Regions from separate parts of the Methylobacterium sp. 1973 genome, predicted to be linked through region 2. Evidence: riboswitches for the same ligand, from Rfam matches in the RefSeq annotation. Region 2 holds a riboswitch; each other region holds the start of a gene.

Region 1 (3,270 bases), on a different contig from region 2:
CGGCCGGCGCACCCGCGGAACGTCTCAGGACCGCACCGTGACGTGTTCGGCCGGGATGCAGGCAGCGGGGTCGTCGCCGGTCGGATCGTGACCGGCGCGACCGATCAGACATCGTCGAAGGCGAGAGCTTCGGCCGGGTACTCCACCATGCTCCGGCGCTGAGCGTCGGTATTCTGCCACTCGCCGACCTTCATGTACCGGCCTTCGCGATCGCGAACCTCGACCACTTTCCCGATCGTGGGAATCGACTGGAAGCCCTGCGGCCAATTGGACGCGAAGTAGAACACCTGCTCGACGCGCTCCGAGAGGTGGCAGATCGCCGGCCCGAAGGTTCCGAGCCCGAAGACGAGGTAGCGGCCGTTCACCAGAGCGGCGACGTCGGAGATCAGCGATTCGCTCTGGATCTCTACGGGCAGGCCGCGCTGCGCCGCATAGGCCTCCACTTCTGCAATGACCGGGTTGAGACGGTTCTCGAAGACGAGCTTGACGGAACGAATGCGGCCCTCGGCCTGCAGCCGGTCGATGACCATCCGGTAGAAGGCGAAGGGCGGCTGCGGATAGTGCGGGTCGACCCAGGTGCTGAAGATGTCGCCCGACCGGATATGGATCAGGAGCTGATCGTCGGGCTTGGCCGCAAATGTCCGCGGCAGGCCGTTGAACAGGGGCCGGATCACATCCTGAACGATCGCGCGCGAGTCGATCGGGCCCTGCAGCGCCGTCACCCGCTCGAACTGCGTCGGATCGAAATACAGCCCGGACAGGAAGTAACCGTCCGGCGGAAGCGGCTCGTCCGGCGGAATGAACGTGATGCCGTCGCAGGTCAGCCTCTCGGTCAGAAAGATCACCTTGCTGCGGTCGACCTTCGGGACCTTGACGTATTTCAGGTTGAGCGCCTTCGCGATCGAGACCGCGATAATATACTGCACGAGGCAGTTGCCGAAGGCGCCGTTCTCGAACAGCGACAGGCCGACGAGGTTGCGGCTTGCCCGGCCAGGCGCGGATTCGAGATTGTAGGTGACGTAGACGTTAGCGCCGGGCTTCTCGTTCAGGAGCGTTATGTCGAGCCCGAGCAGCGCCCGCAGGGCGATGAGGTCGATGGCGGCTTCATCGGCGCGGATGTCGACGCCTGCGACGAGCGCCGGATCCGGCACCGCGATCCGCACGAGACGCGCCCAGGCCCGCTCGTCGGCTCCGATGGCGGCCACGAGGGCGCCCGGCTTGGCGGTCCAGCCGACGATGTCGGGCGCGGACCACGTGACGCCGTCCTGCGAGACCTCGACGGCCACATCGCCGACCTCGGGCGCGACAGCATCCTGTACGGGTCGCAGCGCGACCGCGCGGATCGGAAAGCGACCGCCCAGATCGATCTCGAGCCAGGCGGTGCCTTCATCCTGTACGATCCGGGGGGCGCGGCCGGTGGCGAGATCGACGAGGACCGGGCTCGGATCGTCTGCGAGGGCCATCGGGTCTCCGAGAACTGAGCGGAGGTGCCCATGCCGGGCCGGCCGGGCATCCGGTGCGGCGGTGCCCGCATCGGGGCGCGGACGTCAAGCCCGGCCACCTGCGAAGGGACGCACGGGAATCCGAACGGATCTGGCGCCGCTCCGTTGTGTCGTCGCCGGCATGCGTCTACAACGTGCCGGTGACGGTGCCCTGGCAACGGGGTGAAAAGGGAATGCGGTGAGGGGTTTCGCCCCGATTCCGCGGCTGCCCCCGCAACTGTGAGCGGCGAGCGCCTGCCAAGCGCCACCGGAGCGATCCGGGAAGGCGGTGGGCGCGCCGAGCCGCGAGCCAGGAGACCTGCCGTCGCAACAGGATCCCGCAATGCCGCCGGTGGGGCGGCTGGAGACACTCGACGATGACCGCTCAGACCCTCGCCCCCGTCGCCGCCGGTACCCGCTCGTCGGAGCGTCCGGTCGCCGTCGCGCTCGCGGCCATGCTGGGCCTCGGCCTGCTGTTCATGGCGGGTTTCTCGCCGGCGATCGCGTTCCACAACGCGGCGCACGACTTCCGCCATACCCAGAACTTCCCCTGTCACTGACGCCCTCGGCGCAGGGATGATCATTCGGCTTCTGTCGGCGGCCCTGGCCGCCGGCTTCTTCGCGGCTGCCGTTGTGACGGGCCTCGAACTCACGCTGACCTCGCCGCTGATCGTCGCGGCCGAGCGCTACGAGCAGCAGGAACCCTCGCATCAGGCCGCGAAGGCCCTTCCGATCGTGCTCGCCCATGCCGGGCACGACCATGCCGCGCCCGACGCGGCACCGGAATGGCAGCCCGGCCCCGGCCTGCCGCGGATGGCCTTCACCGGTCTTGCGACCCTCGTCGGCGGCGTCGGCTACGCCCTGCTGCTCGGCGCGGTGATGATCGCCTGCGGCCGCGAGCCGACGCCACAGGTCGGTCTCGCCTTCGCGGTGGCGGGCTTCGCCAGCGTCGCCCTCGCGCCGGGCCTCGGCCTGCCGCCGGAACTGCCCGGCAGCGCCGCTGCACCGCTGGCCGCGCGGCAGGCCTGGTGGGTGATGACCGCGGCGGCGACCGGAATGGGACTCTACCTGATCACGATCCACCGTGCTCTGATCACGATCCTGGGTGGCCTCGTCCTGATCATAACCCCCCACGTCGTCGGCGCCCCGCAGGCACCGGAGGGCGCGTCGGAGCTTCCGGCCGCGCTGGCCGCACAGTTCGCCGCCCGGTCGCTGGCGATCAGCTTCGTCTTCTGGATCCTGATCGGGTTGGGGCTCGGCTGGGCGTGGCAGGCGTTTTCCCGCGACACGCAACGGGGAACGGCCCGTGCCTGAGACCGTCCTGTACGTCTGCACGACCTGCCGCCGTCCGGACGACGATCCGGATGGACCGCGCGCCGGAGCACGCCTTCTGGAGGCGCTGCAGGCCGGGAGCGCCGGCACCCCGGACCTGCGGGTCGAGGCGGTGGAATGCCTGTCGGTCTGCAAGCGGCCCTGCACCGTGGCGGTCGCCTCGGCGGACCGCTGGACCTACGTCTACGGCGACATGGATCCGGCCGCCTCGGCGGAGACCATCCTCGCCGGGCTCGCGGCCTATGCGGCGACCTCGGACGGCATCGTGCCCTGGCGCGAGCGTCCGGAGGCTTTCCGCAAGGGCGTGATCGCCCGCATCCCCCCGTTCCCTGAACCCCGCCCGCTCCCCGCCGGCACCCTGGAGGCCGCGGAATGACCATCGTGAACAAGATCCCCTGCACCATCGTCACGGGCTTCCTCGGAGCCGGCAAGACGACGCTGGTCCGCCACGTGGTCG
Region 2 (3,270 bases):
ATGAGCGACCGGATGAATTCGGCATCGTCCTGCTCGCGGGCGGCGTTGCGCGGGCGCTCGGAGGGCTGGTCGAGGCGCAGCGGCGGCACGCGCACGCTCATGCCCGGCTCCAGCCGGTCGTTCGGCTTGGCGCGCTTGCCGTCGACGCGCAGTTCGCCCTTGCGGACGATGGTCTGCACGCGGGTGAAGGGCAGGAGCGGGAAACGCGCGGTGAGGAAGCGGTCGATCCGCATGCCGGCCTCGTCCGGCTCGACCATCAGGGTCTGCACCCCGGAGGCGAGGGTCGCGGAGGCGGCCGCGCGCTGCTCGCGGCGGGTCGGACCGGGTGTCGGCGCGGGGGAAGGGGCCGGGGCAGGCGCAGGGGCCTCCGAGCGCTTGGAAACGGGCCGGCTGCCGGGCTTCGCCGCCAGCGGACCGCGCGGCGCGGCTGTGTCGCGCCGCGGCTTCGCGGGCCGGGCCGGGACTGCGGCTGCGGCGCCCTGCGTACCCCAGGGATCGCGCGCACCCGCATCGTCGCCGCGATTGCGGGCCGCGCGCTCTGCAGCGTCGCGGGCGCTGGTGCGCGGGCCCGTGCGGGCACGGCCGTCGGCCTGGAACTTGCCGGGCTTGAACTTGCCCGCATCGAACTTGCCGGCCTGAGGCTTGCGCCCCTTCGGCCCGCCGCTTTTGGGAGGTCGTGTCGTCATGCTTCCGCCGGCACCCGTCTCCGCTTCGGACGGAGCGTCCGGGCGCATGGGCCGCGGCGTCGCGGACGTCCGGACCGATGGGATTGCACGGCTGTAGCATCGCCCGCGCGCAGCGGCAAAGGCGGCAGCGCGATCGCGCCCGTCAGGGCTCCGCGTCCCACGCCGCGCGGAGCCAGGCCTTCAGGCCGGTCGGGAAGAGTTCCGGCCCGCCCGGGACGTCGAGCCCGTCGAGATCGCACCACCGCGCCACGCAGGCGGTGCCGCAATCCTCGTGAAAGACGAAGCGCTCCTGTCCGTCGAACCGGCCGGGCGGCAGGGCGACCGGGAACAGGAACAGCACCTCGTGCCCGACCTGCCCCTCGTGCAGGAAGATGTTCTCCACGACGCGCGGGCCGCCGAGCACCGTGACGGTGATGCCGAGCTCCTCTTCGAACTCCCGGATCAGCGCGTCCTCGGCCCTCTCACCGAACGCAACGCTGCCACCGAGGGGCCGGACACCTGTCAGCCGCCCGTCATCCGCATGGATCTCCGCCACCAGCAGGCTATCGCCGCGCCGGGGGAGCCCCAAGGCCTTCACGCGGATCTCCGCAGGGGGACGCCAGACCGTCATGCCGAACCGGCTAGATCGTTCCCGACGGCGCCGCAACGAACCGGCGGGCCGCCGCGTCGATCCACGACAACTCCCGGACGTGCGGTTGACGCCCGGACGCACGACGGCCAAGCTGTTCCTCGACGGTTCCCCTCGGGGATCAAAAGGGAACGCGATGAGGGGCCCGCCCCGAAGCCGCGGCTGCCCCCGCAACTGTAAGCGGCGAGCCCTTCACCACCACGTCACTGGGTCACCCCGGGAAGACGGTGCGAGGGCGGCGACCCGCGAGCCAGGAGACCTGCCGTCAGCCGTGGTCACACGCGAAACGCGCCGGGCGGGGTGTCCTGGCGGGTGTCGAGGCGCCGTCAATCCCGAGGGGAGGCGGCCGCCGAGGCCTCGTTCGCGGTGACGTGCCACAGCAAGCGCGCCCGCGACGCCGTTCCCATGTCCGTCTCCACCGTTTCGCGACCTGCGATTCCTGTTCCGGGAGGCCTCCGCGCACCCGTTCAGGCTCAGGTTTCCAGATGGTCGAGGCATTGTAATGTTATTACAATGCTTATAGGACGAAGGGGCCGGCGCGCGCCGTGCACGGACCGCTTCCCCCATGCTTCTCTCGATCCATCGCGCCCGCTCCGGCGGGCCGGCTCCCCTCTGCGGCGTTCTCCTCGCGCTCCTCGCCAGTCCGACCGCCGCCCAGGAGGCCGTCACCCTGGATGAACTCTCCGTGGCTGGCGCGGGCGGAGACCCGAACCGCGCTGCACCGAACGGCCTCAATTTGCGCACCCCCGACCGGACCGCGAGCCGCCTCGGTCTGACGCCGCTGGAGACGCCGGCCAGCCTCGACATCGTGTCGGGTGAGACCGCGCGGCTGCGCGGCCAGGATACGATCACCGAAGCCGTGACCCAGGACGCCACCGGCATCACCACCATCGCGGCACCCGGCAACGGCAACGGCGCCTTCACATCCCGGGGCTTCGCCGGCCCGAACTCGATCCAGCAGCTCTACGACGGCACGCGCTTCTACGTCGGCGCCAACACGGTGACCTTCCCGTTCGACACGTGGAACGTCGAGCGGATCGAGGTGCTCCGCGGCCCGTCTTCGGTGCTCTACGGCGACGGCGCCATCGGCGGCGTGATCAACGTGGTGCCGAAGAAGCCGGTCTTCGTGCCGATCAACGCCGCCCGCGCCGTTGTCGGCACGGATGGCGTTGCGCGCCTTGCGTTCGATTCGGGCGGTGGAATCGGTCAAGCGGAGTTCGGCGACACCTTCGCGTATCGCCTCAACGTCAGCGGCAATCGCGCCGACGGCTGGATCCGGCCGGAGGGCGATTTCCGCAACCTCGCGGTCTCGGCCGCCCTGCTGTTCCGGCCGAGCGCCGATCTGGCGTTCACCCTGAGCCACGATCTCGGCTACCAGGAGCCCGCCCGCTACTGGGGCACGCCGCTCGTCGAGGGACGGATCCCGGACCTCATCCGGTTCAACAACTACAACGTCCGGGACGCGAAGATCACCTGGGCCGACAACTGGACCCAGCTCAAGACCGAATGGTCGCCCTCGGCCGACATCACGATCCGCAACACCGCCTACCGGCTCACCAGCCGGCGCCACTGGCTCGACGTCGAGCAATATTCCTACAACCGCGGCACCGGGCTGGTGGACCGGGGCGATTATCTGGAAATCTACCACAGCCAGGAGCAGGTCGGTGACCGGCTCGACGCGACGTTCCGGGGCAGCCTGTTCGGCTTGCCCAACCAGTTCGTGGCCGGGTTCGACGTGAACCACATCGACTTCCGGCACACCAACAACTTCTACTTCGACCAGACCACCAGCGTGCCGCTCGTCGGCTACGATCCGGGCCTCTTCCCGCAGAACGGGCGAGCCCGTCCGGCCTACGCCACGCAGACAAGCCAAGCCTCGGTCTTCGCGGAGGACCGTCTGATCCTGTCGGACAAGCTCTCGTTCCTCACCGGCGTGCGCCTCGACGTGCCGACGCT
Region 3 (3,270 bases), on a different contig from region 2:
GCGTGAGCACGTTCTCCCGCTCCACGCGGAAGGCGGCGGCGGTGAGGAGCAAATTGCCGCCGAACAACTCGGACTTGGCGCCGACCTCGTAGCCGAGGCCGGTCTCGGGCGGCAGCGCCGTGCCGCGCGTGACGGCGGCGGCGTCGGTGCCGATATTCGGCCGGAAGCTCGTGCCGACATTGGTGTAGAAGGCGAGTTCCGGGATCGGCCGGTAGACGAGGCCCGCCCGGGGCGAGGCCGCGACCCGCGACTGGTCCACTTGGCTGCGCACCACGCGCTCGCGGAAGCTCTGCTCGAAGATGTCGAGCCGAAGGCCGATCAGCGCCCGCCATTCCGGGCTCAGGACGATCTCGTCCTGCGCGTAGAGGCCGGTATTGGTGATGCGCTCGATATTGTTGCGTGGGATGGTGATCGGCGGCAGCGCCTGTCCGTAGACCGGCGAATAGATGTCGAGGGCGAAGGGGCTCGTGCGGAAGTTCGAGCGCAGATAGACCGTCCGGCTGTCGGTGCTCTCCCGGTCCATGCCGAGGAGGAGCGTGTGGCCGATGCCGCCCGTATCGAACCGCCCGATCAGGTCGGCCTGACCGACCGCCACGTCCCAGCGATAGTCGCGCACGTTGCGGTCGCGAAAGACGGTGCGGTTGTTGGCGGCGATTCCGCGGATCTCCGCCGATTCCCCTTCCAGATCGCCGGTGTTGAAGTAAGCGGCGAGCCGCATCTGCCAGTTCTCATCGAAGCGATGATCGACGCGGACCTGCAGCGAATTGTTGTTCTGGTAGGTGCTCTGACCGGGCTCGCCGAGGAACCGCGAGAGCGGCAGGAAGCCGAGCTGGCGGTTGAGCGCGATCACGCCCCGGTCGAAGACGATGCGGTTCTTCACGAACTCGGTCTCGACCGTAACGCGTGTGTCCGGCGTGACCTGCCAACTCACCACTGGAGCCACGAGCAGCCGGTCGCTGTCCACGAAGTCGCGGAAGCTGCCGGCCCCCTGTGCGGCGAGATTGAAACGATAGAGGACCGTCCCGTCCGCGTTCAGGGCACCGCCGGCATCGATGGTGCCGCGGGTCAGACCGAACGAATCGACCTGATTGCCGAACTCGACGAACCGTTCGGCGGTGGGTTGCTTGGTGATGAGGTTGACGAGCCCGCCGGGATCGCTGCGTCCGAACAGGGCCGCCCCCGGTCCCTTGAGCACCTCGATGCGTTCGATGTTCTGCGCGTCGGGCGGAGGCGGGGTCCCGCGATTGAGGGGGAAACCGTTCTTGTAGATCTCCGAGGTCGTCACACCACGAATGGCGTAACTGAAGATCGAGAGACCCCCGAAATTGTTCTGCTGGGCGACGCCGGGCAGATAGTTGAACGCCCGGTCTACGCGGGTGGCGGCGAGGTCTGTGATCGTCTCCCGCGGCGCCACGGAGACGGCCACCGGCACGTCGATCTGCGGAGTGGCGGTGCGCGTGGCGCTGACGGCCGTGCCCGCTCCGTATCCCGGCGTCGGGCCGATCAGGCCGATGGTGCCGCGCCCGGAGGCCGTCGTGCGGCTGGCACCCTCCCCGACCTGCTCGACCGAGAGTTCCTCCAACGTCACGCTCTCCTGCGCCCGCACGTCCTCGATCGGGAGTCCGGCCGAGAGGACAGCGGCGAGCGCCAGCCGCCGACCGCGATGCGGAGTCCGCGGACGACGCGCTGATGGCGCTGAAAATCGCGCAGGCTCGCCGAGAGACGGACGTTCGGAGGTCGCCACCACACACTCGCTGTTGCCAGGTGGAGGCCACGGGGATACGGGCAGCGTCGCCCACGAGACGGCGACACCGCGCGCTCCGCCGGGGCACCCCGCCCGAGGGACGTCATCGTGCCGAAGGCAGGTCTCCTGGCTCACGGGTCAAAGCGCCCGCCGGACCTTCCCAGTGCAAGCACCAGTGGTCATCGGTGGCAGGCGCTCGCCGCTCACAGTTGCGGGGGCAGCTTCGGATTCGCTCCGAAAAGCGCACCGAATTCCCGTCTTAGCTCCGGGCCGGGACCCGGAGAACCTTGGCCGGACGATATTCGCCACCGGCGCGCATCCGGTCAACGGGCCTGACAAACTTTGTAACAGTGTTACGTTACGTGTGGCGCTATGGCCACAGCCTGATCCTTGATGGAACGCATGGCTCTCAAGTTGCCGTGATGGGCCGGTTTGGGCTCGGACGACGTGGGTCCGAACGAGATCGGCGGGCCGATGGCGGCTGGATATGCGCCATCCTGAACCGAACGGACGAGCGGTCATCGACGCCCTGTTTCATGCGCCGGTGGGCGCCGAGCGTCTCAGCTGATTGGAGATCCGATGGTCCGCTCTTGGCATCGTGTTGCTGATTGCCGAACGCGCGGCCCGACCTCATGACCCGGCATACGGTCCTTCGGTGACCCGCTCCATCTCAGGGCCGGCCTTGCCGTCCGGCCTTGGATCGCGGCATGCGTCATCGCCGTGGTCGCGGTGGCCCCGTGCCAAAACTTCTCGTTCGGCGCGAACCCGATACCCTGACAGGCTGGCTTTGCACCGGGCAGATGCTCTCGATCGGTTCGGTTCTAAGCCAGCCGGTCAAGTCAGTCATGCATTTGCGGTCGCTCGATCGCCCCTACATCTTCCGCTCGCGATGGATACGCTTCTTCTTCGGAAGTGCCTTGTGACGGCCGATGGTGACCCTGGCTTCCGACACCGTCGGTCCGGCCAGCGCCTTGCCCGGTGCGGGGCCAGCGGCCGTCGCGTCCGCGAACGTCGCGAAGGTCAACAGGGGTAAGGCGGCCAGCGCCGCGCGAAGAGCCCGGATCGTGTGCATAAGCGTTCACTCCTCTGTCTGTGGGCGCCGGGCCGTTTCCGGGGCCGGCCGGATGCGACGAGCGGTCTTCGGTGTGAAGGTGCTCCCCCGGAATCGGGCCGGTCCGACTGCGAAGTGCCGCGCCGATCATGCGCGTGAACCGGTGTGAAGAGGCTTGGGCAGAGGCCCATTTAGTCTGACAAAATATCGTCGATCTGCGACGCGCAAGACTGATAAATGGAACACATGCTGCATTTATACCAAATAAATATAAGTCATAAATCAATATAGGCGCCTTGATATTGATCAAGTTGAGCAAGCTCTGTCATGCGCGATGGGGCGTTCCGGCTGCGTCAGACGCCTTCGAGCAGTCGGTCGAGATCGAACGACGGACGCCGGCCCAGATCCGGCCCATGATCGGTCAGGAAGGTCGCGGCGCTCCGGCGTCCCTCGTCCCGAAGCATCGTCAGGAATG

The links. Region 2 has a riboswitch for cobalamin ahead of ABIC70_RS17080 (TonB-dependent receptor). Riboswitches for the same ligand answer to the same signal wherever they lie in the genome.
Region 1: linked by a shared signal. The riboswitch ahead of ABIC70_RS19335 (CbtB domain-containing protein) and the one ahead of ABIC70_RS17080 (TonB-dependent receptor) in region 2 are both predicted to bind cobalamin.
Region 3: linked by a shared signal. The riboswitch ahead of ABIC70_RS07750 (TonB-dependent siderophore receptor) and the one ahead of ABIC70_RS17080 (TonB-dependent receptor) in region 2 are both predicted to bind cobalamin.

The regions. Positions count from the first base shown of each region.
Region 1 covers NZ_JBEPLA010000010.1:87,031-90,300, forward strand. The annotation lists gene ABIC70_RS19325 (S10 family peptidase) at 1-41, shown strand, start outside; gene ABIC70_RS19330 (discoidin domain-containing protein) at 105-1,463, opposite strand; cobalamin riboswitch at 1,630-1,822, shown strand; gene ABIC70_RS19335 (CbtB domain-containing protein) at 1,859-2,041, shown strand; gene ABIC70_RS19340 (CbtA family protein) at 2,058-2,795, shown strand; gene ABIC70_RS19345 (DUF1636 domain-containing protein) at 2,788-3,189, shown strand; gene cobW (cobalamin biosynthesis protein CobW) at 3,186-3,270, shown strand, end outside.
Region 2 covers NZ_JBEPLA010000008.1:125,992-129,261, forward strand. The annotation lists gene ABIC70_RS17070 (RluA family pseudouridine synthase) at 1-686, opposite strand, end outside; gene ABIC70_RS17075 (NUDIX hydrolase) at 829-1,263, opposite strand; cobalamin riboswitch at 1,403-1,595, shown strand; gene ABIC70_RS17080 (TonB-dependent receptor) at 1,880-3,270, shown strand, end outside.
Region 3 covers NZ_JBEPLA010000003.1:159,333-162,602, forward strand. The annotation lists gene ABIC70_RS07750 (TonB-dependent siderophore receptor) at 1-1,606, opposite strand, end outside; cobalamin riboswitch at 1,843-2,049, opposite strand; gene ABIC70_RS07755 (hypothetical protein) at 2,616-2,816, opposite strand; gene ABIC70_RS07760 (patatin-like phospholipase family protein) at 3,149-3,270, opposite strand, start outside.